Linked DNA regions of Variovorax sp. PBL-E5. The protein of the gene in region 2 interacts with the protein of the main gene of each other region in a pairwise test. Links are inferred from orthologs where the notes say so. Each region holds a gene or a part of one and is shown on either strand. Other genes may lie near its edges.

Region 1 (5,956 bases), 2.6 Mb from region 2 along the record:
CCAGCAGCTGCGCATCGTGGTGATGCCGCAGGCCCTGCGCGTGATCGTGCCGGCACTGACCAACCAGTTGCTGAGCCTGACCAAGAATTCCTCGCTCGCGGTCGCGGTGGGCTACCCCGAGCTGGTCTCCATTGCCAACACCTCGCTCAACTCGACCGGCCGTGCCTTCGAATGCATCGCGGTGATCATGGCGGTGTATCTGCTGATGTCGTTGCTGATTTCTGGGGTGATGAACCGCTACAACGCGCGTGTCGCGCTGCGAGGGTGGCAATGAACCGTACGGTGCGGCCGGCCATCGAGTGGCGCAGGGACCTCTGGGGTTCGCCGCTGCGGGCGCTCGCGACGCTGGTGCTGGCACTGCTCATCGTATGGGTGGCCCTGCACGCGCTCGACTGGGGCGTGGTGCACGCCGTGTTCCGCCCCGATGCCGAAGCCTGCCGCGCGTTGCGGCATGGCGCCTGCTGGGGTGTGATCGCGGAGAAGTGGCGACCCTTCCTGTTCGGCCGCTATCCCTATGAAGACCAATGGCGCCCGGCGATTGCGGTCGGCGTGCTGTCGGCGACCACCATGCTGAGCGCCTGGCCGCGCAGCTGGCGCGTCTGGCTGCTGCCGCTGTGGGTCGTCGTGCTCGCGCTGTTCGTGGTGCTGATGCGCGGCGGCGTGCTCGGCCTGGCCATGGTGCCGACCAGCCGCTGGGGCGGCCTGCCGCTTACGATCGGGCTCGCGGTGGTTGGGCTGGCGCTCGCGTTTCCGCTGTCGCTGCTGCTGGCGCTGGGCCGGCGTTCGCAATGGCCGGTGGCGCGCACGCTCAGCGCCACCTACATCGAGCTGGTGCGGGGCGTGCCGCTGATCTCGGTGCTGTTCATGGCCTCGTTCCTGCTGCCGCTGCTGTGGCCCGCGAGCTGGCAGCCGGACGTGCTGGTGCGCGTGCTGGCCGGCCTTGCGCTGTTCGTCGCGGCCTACCTGGCGGAGATCATCCGCGGCGGCCTGCAGGCCGTGCCGCGCGGCCAGATCGATGCCGCGATGGCGCTCGGCTTCGGCCGCTGGGCGGTGCAGCGCGACATCGTGCTGCCGCAGGCGCTGCGACTGGTCGTGCCGGCAATTACCAACACCGTCGTCGGAACCCTGAAGGACACCTCGCTGGTGACCGTGGTTGGCCTCTTCGAACTGACCGGCGCGCTGGGGCTGGCCCTCGGCGGCGATCCGACATGGCGGCCGTTCTACCTCGAGGGCTACCTGTTCCTGGCGCTGGTGTATTGGGTGATGTGCTTCGGGTTGGCGAGGTACGCCGGGTGGCTGGAGCGGCGACTCGCTGCCGGCCGGGACTAGCGACGCTCAGGCCGCCAGCGCCTCGAGCAGTTCGGTCTCGATCGCCAGCTGCGCGCGCTGCCCCTGCAATTCCGGTCCGCTGATCAGGAAGGTGTCCTCGACCCGTTCGCCGAGCGTCGTCACCTTCGCGAGCTGAAGATTCAGATGATGCCGCGCCAGCACGCGTGCGACCGAATACAAGAGGCCGGTGCGATCGCTGGCCGAGATGTTGAGCAGCCAGCGCTGCGCCTTCTCGTCGGGCAGGAGGCTGATGCGCGGCTTGATCGGAAAACTCCGCACCCGGCGCGAGACGCGGCCCTTGCTCGGCGGCGGCAGCGGCCCGGCTTCGCCGAGCGTTTTCGCCAGCCCGGTCTCGACCATGCTGATCAGGTCGCGGTAATGCTCGGGAATGAAGGTCGCGACGACCTGGAAGGTGTCCAGCGCATAGCCGTTGCTCGCCGTGTGGACCTTGGCATCCAGGATGCTGAACGAGGCCTGATCGAAGTAGCCGCAGATGCGTGCGAACAAGTCGGGCTGATCGGGCGTGTACACGACCACCTGCAGGCCTTCGCCCACCGGCGACAGCCGGGCGCGCACCAGGGCCGGCGCATGCGGATCGACCGGTATGCCGCGCGGCGGCACGTGGCGCGACAGCTGCTTGGTGTGCCACGCGATCTCCGACGCATCGTGGCGCATGAAGTAGCCGACGTCGAGCGTCTCCCACAGCGCCTTGTGCGCCTCGAAGGGTTGCGCATACAGCGCCAGCTGGATCAGCGCGTCGCGCTTGCGCGCCTCGACCTCGGCGCCCGGATCCGGCATGCGTCCGCCCAGCGCGCGCAGCGTCGATCGGTAGAGGTCTTCGAGCAGCTTGCCTTTCCAGGCATTCCACACGCGCGGCGAGGTGCCCCGGATGTCGGCGATGGTCAGCAGGTACAGCGCCGTCAGATAGCGCTCGTTGCCCACGCGTTTGGCGAAGGCGCCGATCACCTCCGGGTCGCTCAGGTCCTGCTTCTGCGCGACCTGGCTCATCACCAGGTGCTCAGCCACCAGGAACTCGATCAGCCGGCTGTCCTCGCGCTCGATCTCGTGCTGGCGGCAGAAGCGCCGCACGTCGCGCGCACCGAGCTCGGAGTGGTCGCCGCCGCGGCCCTTGGCGATGTCGTGGAACAGCGCGGCGACGTACAGGATCCACGGCTTGTCCCAGCCCGCGGCGAGCTGCGAGCAGAACGGATACTCGTGCGCATGCTCGGCGATGAAGAAGCGCCGCACGTTGCGCAGCACCATCAGGATGTGCTGGTCGACCGTGTAGACGTGGAACAGGTCGTGCTGCATCTGCCCGACGATGCTGCGGAACACGCGCAGGTAGCGCCCCAGCACCGAGGTCTGGTTCATGAGCCTGAGCGCGTGCGTGATGCCGCGCGGCTCCAGCAGCATGCGCATGAAGGTCATGTGGTTCACGCGGTCGTTGCGGAACTTGCTGTCCATCACATGGCGCGCGTTGTAGAGCGCGCGCAGCGTGCGCGGCGCGAGGCCGTTGACGCCGATCGTCTTCTGGTAGAGCAGGAAGGTCTCGAGGATCGCGTGCGGATCCTTCAGGTAGAGATCGTCGCTCGCCACCTCGATCAGCCCGGCCTTCTCGAAGAAGCGGTCGTTGATGCGCGTCGCTTCCTCGGCCTGCGGCTGCAGGCGTTCGGCGATGTTGAGCAGCAGGATCTGCGTGAGCTGCGACACCGCCTTGGCGGCCCAGTAGTAGCGGCGCATCAGCGCTTCGCTCGCCCTGCGCTGGGACTCGCCGGCATAGCCGAAGCTGGCGGCGACGGCGGTCTGCAGGTCGAACACCAGCCGGTCCTCGCGGCGGTTGGCGATCACGTGCAGGCGCGCGCGGATCAGGCTCAGCAGCGCCTCGTTGCGCTTGATCTGCTGCACCTCGAAGGGCGTGGCCAGGCCGGACTTCGCGAGGTCGTCCCAGCGGTTGCCGAAGCCCGCCGCCTTGCTCATCCACAGGATGGTCTGCAGGTCGCGCAGGCCGCCGGGCGATTCCTTGCAGTTGGGTTCGAGCGCATAGGGCGTGCTGTCGAACTTCTGGTGGCGGTGCCGCATCTCCTGCGACTTGGCGGCGTAGAAGGCTTGCGGGTCGATGGCAGCGAGGAAGCGCTTGCGAAATCCCGCATAGAGCCGCTTGTCTCCGACCACGAGCCGCGATTCGAGCAGCGAGGTCTGGACCGTGACGTCCTTCGAGGCCTCGGCCAGGCATTCATCGACCGTGCGCACGCTGGAGCCGATCTCGAGGCCCGCATCCCAGCACTGGCCGATGAAGGCTTCGAGCCGCTCGGGCGCGATGTCGGCCGCATGATCGTCGGGCAGCAGCAGCAGCACGTCGACATCCGAATAGGGGAACAGCTCGCCGCGCCCGAAGCCGCCGACCGCGACCAGCGCGAACGCATGCGCGAATCCGGCCTCGGCCCACAGTGCGCCCAGCGTTTCATCGGCCAGCGCCGACAGCTGCCGCAATGCGGTGTGGACGCTGCGCGTCGGCGCGCGCGCGCTGCGCAACTGGTCGAACAGCGCGAGCTTGCGCGCGCGATAGGCGTCACGCAGCGACGGGATGTCGACCATGATGGCAGCCACGGGCGGCCGATACGGCGTCAGGCCGCGGCGCTGACGAAAGCGGGCGGCGGGGGGCTGCCGGCGGACAGCGTGAGCACCTCGTAGCCGGTCTCGGTGACCAGGACCGTGTGCTCCCATTGCGCCGACAGCGAATGGTCGCGCGTGACGATGGTCCAGCCGTCGTACTGGCCGCCCTTGGCGTCTTCCTTGATGTCGCGCTTGCCGGCGTTGATCATCGGCTCGATGGTGAAGGTCATGCCGGGCTTGAGTTCTTCCAGCGTGCCGGGCTTGCCGTAGTGCAGCACCTGCGGCTCCTCGTGGAAGCCGCGGCCGATGCCGTGGCCGCAGAACTCGCGCACCACCGAGAAGCCGTTGCTCTCGGCAAAGCGCTGGATCGCGAAGCCGATGTCGCCCAGGTGGATGCCGGGCCTGACCTTGACGATGCCGTGCCACATGGCTTCGTAGGTGAAGGCGCACAGGCGCTTGGCTGCGATCGAGGCGTCGCCGACCACGAACATGCGGCTGGTGTCGCCGTGCCAGCCGTCCTTGATGACGGTGATGTCGCAGTTGACGATGTCGCCCTTCTTGAGCGGCTTGTCGTTCGGGATGCCGTGGCACACCACGTGGTTGACGGAGGTGCAGATCGACTTGGGGTAGGGCGTGCTGCTGGCGCCCATGTAGTTGAGCGGCGCCGGGATCGCGCCCTGGACCCCGGTGATGTAGTCGTGCGCAAGCTTGTCGATCTGGTTGGTGGTCACGCCGGGCTGGATGTGCGGGGTCAGGTAATCCAGCACCTCGGACGCGAGGCGGCACGCGACGCGCATGCCGGCCACGCCTTCGGCGTCTTTGTAGGTAATGCTCATGCCCCGAATTATCCCATCGAGCCCGTTAAACTTCAGGGTTATCGCGGATGGCCCCAGTCAGCGGCCGCCGCCTCATTGCTTGACTCCCAACGCGGCCTGCCGGCCGATCCGAACGTGACGTTGCCCGTGAACCCGTCTGCCCATCCCGTCGTCCCCGTGGTGACCTTCTTCGAGGGCGGCAGCGCACTCAGCGATTTCCGGGCGCGCCAGCTGCTGCCGCGCCTGCAGGCTATCGAACCGCGCATCGAGGGCATCGGCGCCCGCCACGTCCACCTGGTGGTGACCGACGCGGCGCTCGCGGATGCGGACCGCGCGCGCTTCGAGGCGCTGCTGAGTTACGGCGAACCCTTCGCCGCGCCCGGAAAGGCCGGCCCGACGGTCGTGGTCACCCCGCGCCTGGGCACGGTGTCGCCCTGGGCCTCGAAGGCGACCGACATCGCCCACAACTGCGGCCTCGCGCTGCGCCGCGTCGAACGCGTGACGCAGTACCACCTGGTGCTCAAGGCGCCCCTGCTGGACAAGGCCTTCGGCAAGTCGCCGACGCTCGAAGGAGACCAACTGGCCGCCGTCGCAGCGCTGCTGCACGACCGCATGACCGAGTCCGTGCTGGCCACGCTCGACCAGGCCGCCAGCCTGTTCGCCGAGCTGCCGGCGCAGCCGATGGCGCAGGTCGACGTGCAGGGCGGCGGCCGCGCGGCGCTGGTGGCGGCCAACACCACCTTCGGCCTGGCGCTGGCCGAGGACGAGATCGACTACCTGGTCGACGCCTTCACCCGCATCGGCCGCAATCCGAGCGACGTCGAGCTGATGATGTTCGCTCAGGCCAACAGCGAACACTGCCGGCACAAGATCTTCAACGCCGATTTCATCGTCGACGGCGTGGCGCAGCCGCAGAGCCTGTTCTCGATGATCCGCCACACCGAGCGCCAGAACCCGCAGCACACGGTGATCGCTTATTCCGACAACGCCTCCGTCATGGAGGGCACGCAGATCGAGCGCTTCGTCGCTGCCTCCGGATCGGGCCGCTACGGCAAGGCGCAGGCCCGCAGCCACGTGCTGATGAAGGTCGAGACCCACAACCATCCGACCGCCATCTCGCCCTTTCCGGGCGCCTCGACCGGCGCCGGTGGCGAGATCCGCGACGAGGGCGCGACCGGCCGCGGCTCGAAACCCAAGGC
Region 2 (5,580 bases):
CGGTGGCGTCCTGTTCGCTCCAGCGGCTGGCGTTCAGGGGCAGCGGCTGGGCGCCCCAGCCGTTGAGCAGGCGCAGGGCATCGGACTGGGTGCATTCGAAGCGCAGGGTGGCCTCGGCGGGGGCGATGGGCAGGACTTTGAGGCTGACTTCGGCGATGAGGCCGAGCGTGCCCAGGGAGCCGGCGAGCAGGCGCGAGATGTCGTAGCCGGCGACGTTCTTCATGACCTGGCCGCCGAAGGCGAGCACTTCGCCGCGGCCGTTGACGAGGGTGGCGCCCAGCACGTAGTCGCGCACGGCGCCCACGCTGGCGCGCGCGGGGCCGCAGAGGCCGGCGGCGATCATGCCGCCGACGGTGCCGGTGCCCGAGGGGCCGAAGCGCGGGGGCTCGAAGGGCAGGCACTGGCCGCAGGCAGCGAGGGCGGCTTCGAGTTCGGCCAGGGGCGTGCCGGCGCGCGCGGTGACGACGAGTTCGCTGGGTTCGTAGCTGGTGATGCCGGTGAGGGCACCGGTGGCAAGGAGCTCGCCTTGCGGGGATTCGCCGTAGAAGTCCTTGGTGCCGGCGCCGCGGATGCGAAGCCGATGTCCATCGGCGGCGGCGGCGCGGATGCGGTCGGTGAGCTGGGCAAGGGCAGGATCCATGGCCGCCATCGTAGCGCCCACGACGGTCCTCAATCCTCGAAGAAGTGGACCGGCAGCCCCGGCGTTTCGACGCGCATCGACACCACGTAGCCCGACGCGGGACGCTGCGCCAGTTCCGATGCGGGCCGGCCCTGCCGTGCGGAGGTGACGAACAGCGTGCGCAGGTCGCCGCCGCCGAGGCAGGGCATGGTCGGACACTGTACCGGCGTCGCCAGCGCCGTCAGCTGTTCGCCCGAGGCCGCGAAGCGCAGCAGCTGACCGCCTTCGAACATCGAGGCCCAGTAGCAGCCCGCGGCGTCGACCGTGGCGCCGTCCGGCCGGCCCTCGTAGCGCACCGGCGATTCCGGCGTCCAGCCCGCGGGCTTGCCCTCGAACTGGCGGAACACGCGGGGACGCGACAGCACGTTGGACGCGGCCGCCCATTCCCACGCGCGCACACGGTGCGCCGTGGTGTCGGACCAGTAGAGGGTCGAGGCATCGGGCGAGAACGCGAGCCCGTTCGCGGTGGTGGCTTCGTTGGCCATCTGCGTGAGCACCGGCGCGCGGCCGCCGCGCGCGTCGAGGCAGTAGAGCGCGGCGTTCGGCCGGTCCTTGGCCTCGTTGAGCGTGCCGGCCCAGAAGCGGCCCAGCGGATCGCACTTGCCGTCGTTGAAGCGCATGGTGCGCGTGTCGTAGTCGGCGCGTGCGAGCAATCGCAGCGGACTGCCCCATTGCGGCGCGCGGTAGATGCCGTCGCGCAGCGCGATCACCAGGCCGCCGCTGCGCGCCGGCGCCATGCAGCCCGGCTCGGTGGGCAGGCTCCATCGTTCGACGGTGGCAGCACCGATCCCGCCGCGCGTTCGCAACACGGCGCGCCCGGGAATGTCGAGCCAGTAGAGCGCACCTTCGTGCGGATGCCAGAACGGCGATTCACCGAGCTGGCACAGGCTGTCGTCGAGCGTCGTCCACATGGCGATGAATCTACCCGCAAAACCGGAACCAGGTCCCACGCGCCACCGACGCGCACACAAAAAGAAGCCCGCCGGCACCGAAGCGCTGGCGGGCTGAACATCCAAAGGAGAACCCGTTGATTCCGTTGCAAGAAGCGGGCCGCGCGCGGCGGCCCGTTCGCTTCAGCGGTTGTAGGCGGTTTCGCCGTGCGAGGAGATATCGAGGCCTTCGCGCTCTTCTTCCTCGGTCACGCGCAGGCCGATGGTGAGGTCGGCGATCTTGAAGGCGATGAAGGCCACCACGCCCGACCACACGATGGTCAGCACCACGGCCTTCAGTTGGATCCAGACCTGGGCACCGATGCCGTTGGAGGTCACGGCTGCCGTGACCCAGTCGCCCACCAGGCCAGGACCGCCGAGCGCCTGGGTGTTGAAGACGCCGGTCAGGAGCGCACCGACGATGCCACCGACGCCGTGCACGCCGAAGACGTCGAGCGAGTCGTCCGCCTTGAGCAGGTGCTTGAGACCGTTGACGCCCCAGAGGCAGGCGAAGCCGGCGACGAAGCCGACCACGATCGCGCCCATCAGGCCGACATTGCCGGCGGCCGGCGTGATCGCCACCAGGCCGGCGACGGCACCCGACGCAGCGCCGAGCATCGAGGCCTTGCCGCGCATCAGCGCTTCGCCGATGCACCATGCCAGCACCGCCGCAGCCGTGGCCGAGAAGGTGTTCATGAAGGCCAGCACCGCGCTGGTGCCGGCTTCGAGCGCGGAGCCCGCGTTGAAGCCGAACCAGCCGACCCACAGCAGCGAGGCGCCGACCATGGTGAGCGTGAGCGAGTGCGGCGTGAAGGCTTCCTTGCCGTAGCCGATGCGCTTGCCGACCAGCACCGCGCCCACGAGGCCGGCGACGGCGGCGTTGATGTGCACCACGGTGCCGCCCGCGAAGTCGAGCGCGCCCCATTGCCAGATCAGGCCGGCCTTGGCGTTCATCGCATCGACCACGTCCTTGTTGGCGTAGGCGTCGGGGCCCATCCAGAACCAGACCATGTGTGCGATCGGTGCATAGCTGAAGGTGAACCAGATCGCCATGAACAACAGCACGGCCGAGAACTTGATGCGCTCGGCGAAGGCACCGACGATCAGGCAGCAGGTGATGCCGGCGAAGGTGGCCTGGAAGGCGGCGAACAGCAGTTCGGGGATGTAGACGCCCTTGCTGAAGGTCGCACCCGGCGCGAACACGCCGGTGGCCGCATCGAAGATGCCCTTCATGAAGAGCCGATCGAAGCCGCCGACGAAGGAATTCCCCTCGGTGAACGCGAGGCTGTAGCCATAGATGAGCCACAGCACCACGATCATCGAGAAGGTGACCATCACCTGCATCAGCACCGACAGCATGTTCTTGCTGCGCACCAGGCCGCCGTAGAACAGCGCGAGGCCGGGCACGGTCATCATGATCACGAGCAGCGTCGACACCATCATCCAGGCGGTGTCGCCCTTGTTGAAGCTGGGTGCCGCGGCGGCCGAGGCATCGGCGGCCGGCGCGGATGCGGCGGCGGCTGTGGCCGGTGCAGCGGCGGCGGCCGGAGCGGGCGCAGCAGCCGCAGGTGCCGCGGCCGACGCGTCGGCTGCAGGCGCCGGCGTTTGAGCGAAGCCGGCCGTGCCGGCCAGGAGCACGCTCAGGCCGAGCGCGAGTGAGACAAGCAGTTTTTTCATTTGGTTTTTTCTTTCGTGCCTTGCGGTCAGAGCGCCTCGCGCCCTGTTTCGCCGGTGCGGATCCGGACGACCTGCTCCAGGTCGTAGACGAAGACCTTGCCATCGCCGATCTTCCCGGTGCGCGCGGCGCTTTCGACGGCCTCGATCACGCGCTCCACGAGCTCGTCGGCCACGGCGGCCTCGATCTTGACCTTGGGCAGGAAGTCGACGACGTACTCCGCGCCGCGGTACAGCTCGGTGTGGCCCTTCTGGCGGCCGAAGCCCTTGACCTCGGTGACGGTGATGCCCTGCACGCCGATGGCCGAGAGCGCTTCGCGCACTTCGTCGAGCTTGAACGGTTTGATGATGGCTGTGACCAGCTTCATGGTGGATCTCCTAACGATGGAACGGGACGGCGCGGCCGCGCGGGCCGCGCTTCTTCATGACTAGAGCGTCTTGGTCAGCGTGACGATGAAGCGCGCCTTGTTGGGCGAGTAGGTGGTGGCGCCGATGGGCCCGAAGCCGAAGTCCACGCCCGGGCTGGCGGTCAGCAGGTAGGCGTTCTTCTGATTGGCGCCCTGCACCGAGCCGGCCAGCGACAGGCCGTTGCCGAAGTCATAGGAGGCGCCCACGTTGTAGTCGACGTAGCTCTTGTAGCCCAGGCTTCGGATGTCCGCGCTCATGTGCGTGTAGCCCAGGGCGGCCTTGAGCGTGAGCTTGGGCATGATCTCCTTCGAATAGGCCAGGTTCAGGTAGCCCGTGTTGCGCCCGCTCAGGCCCGAGCCGTCCTTGTTGCCCGCGTAGTTGAAGTAGTCCTTGGAGACGGTGTGCGAGTACTTCAGCGTGAAGGAGCCGATCACCTCGTCGGTGTAGCCGGCCGAGCCGTAGAGCTCGGTGGTGTTGCCGCGCGTGTTGCCGGGGTACAGGTACGTGAGCACGCCGAAGTCGAGGTCGAAGACGCCTGCCTTCATCTTGTAGCCGCCGTACAGGTCGGTCTCGATGCTGTTGCCGTTGAGCCAGTTGACGCTGGAGTTCCAGTTGCCGACATAGAAGCCGCTCTCGCCGAAGGTGTAGTCGAAGCCGCCCTGCACGGCGGGCTTGACCGAGCGGGTCTTGGCGTAGCCGTTGCTGCCGATCACGTCCTGGTCCTGGCCACGGAACTTGTAGTCGCTGGTGAGCGAAACGTTGCCGGTGAGCTGCGCGCTCGCGAGCATCGGCAGGGCGGCGAAGGCGACCGCGGCCAGTAGCCGGACGGTTTTACGGTGCATCATCGAGAGACTCCTCGGAGTGTTTTGAAATGGAATGGAGTCCAGGTCAAAGCAGGGAGCGTGCCAAACTGTCAAAAGGCTGTAACAACGCCGCCGGGCCGGGCATGCAGCAGATCGAACAAGAGATGGAAAGCACCATCTTGGGGAAAGGGAGAGGAATGAGTCTGTCTTTGGTGCAGAGCCGTGCCTTGCTGGGCCTGGAAGCCGCGAGCGTCACGGTCGAGGTGCATCTGGCCAACGGCCTGCCGAGCTTCACGCTGGTAGGCCTGGCCGATGTCGAAGTGAAGGAAGCGCGCGAACGCGTGCGCTCGGCGATCCAGAACGCCGGGCTCGAATTCCCCAACAACAAGCGCATCACGGTGAACCTCGCGCCGGCCGACCTGCCGAAGGATTCGGGCCGCTTCGATCTGCCGATCGCGCTCGGGATCCTCGCGGCGAGCGGCCAGATCGAGGCGTCGCGGCTCGCGGGTAACGAGTTCGCAGGCGAGCTCTCGCTATCGGGTCAGCTCAGGCCCGTGCGCGGCGCGCTCGCGATGGCGCTGGCGCTGCACATGGGCGGGATCGCCACGCGGCTGGTGCTGCCCGCCGACAGCGCCCGGGAGGCCGCGCTGGTGCCAGGCGCCGAGGTGTATGGCGCCGCGCACCTGCTCGACGTCGTACGGCAGTTTCTGGCGGCCGATGCAGCCCAGCCGCTGCCCGAAGCCGGCGCAGACGGATGGGCGCGGGTTGTGCCGCAGGCCGCGCGACCGGCGGCGCGCCCCGCCGATCTCGCCGATGTGAAAGGGCATGCAGGCGCCAAGCGCGCCCTCGAAATCGCGGCCGCCGGCAACCACAGCCTGCTGATGGTCGGACCGCCGGGCTCCGGCAAGTCCATGCTGGCCCAGCGCTTCGCCGGTGTGCTGCCGGCGATGAGCGTCGACGAAGCGCTCGAAAGCGCTGCCATCGCCAGCCTGGGCGGCCGCTTCGCGGTCGAGCGCTGGATGTGCCGGCCGACGGTGAGCCCGCATCACACCGCCAGCGCCGTGGCCCTCGTCGGCGGTGGCTCGCC

Evidence for each region. Proteins that work in one complex are often made in the same cells at the same time.
Region 1: the proteins of glnK (region 2) and WDLP6_RS13760 interact in binary tests that used the Escherichia coli proteins (3 or more experiments, as listed by UniProt). The link is inferred for Variovorax sp. PBL-E5 from one-to-one orthologs.

What each region holds. Positions count from the first base shown.
Region 1 is NZ_LR594671.1:2,826,970-2,832,925, reverse strand. The notes cover bases 1,131-4,291. They hold WDLP6_RS13760 ([protein-PII] uridylyltransferase), read right to left. Parts: upstream 3,925-4,291; coding sequence 1,336-3,924; downstream 1,131-1,335. Other genes in these bases: map (type I methionyl aminopeptidase), read right to left, coding at 3,954-4,291; WDLP6_RS13765 (amino acid ABC transporter permease), read left to right, coding at 1,131-1,329. Also shown: WDLP6_RS13770 (amino acid ABC transporter permease), read left to right, coding at 1-274; more of WDLP6_RS13765, read left to right, coding at 271-1,130; more of map, read right to left, coding at 4,292-4,778; purL (phosphoribosylformylglycinamidine synthase), read left to right, coding at 4,905-5,956.
Region 2 is NZ_LR594671.1:240,435-246,014, reverse strand. Bases 1,982-4,766 are described here. They hold glnK (P-II family nitrogen regulator), read right to left. Parts: upstream 3,651-4,766; coding sequence 3,312-3,650; downstream 1,982-3,311. Other genes in these bases: WDLP6_RS01150 (YifB family Mg chelatase-like AAA ATPase), read left to right, coding at 4,691-4,766; WDLP6_RS01155 (TorF family putative porin), read right to left, coding at 3,711-4,532; WDLP6_RS01165 (ammonium transporter), read right to left, coding at 1,982-3,285. Also shown: glycolate oxidase subunit GlcE, read right to left, coding at 1-649; WDLP6_RS01170 (SMP-30/gluconolactonase/LRE family protein), read right to left, coding at 670-1,590; more of WDLP6_RS01165, read right to left, coding at 1,753-1,981; more of WDLP6_RS01150, read left to right, coding at 4,767-5,580. UniProt on the Escherichia coli protein: Involved in the regulation of nitrogen metabolism. Regulates the activity of its targets by protein-protein interaction in response to the nitrogen status of the cell.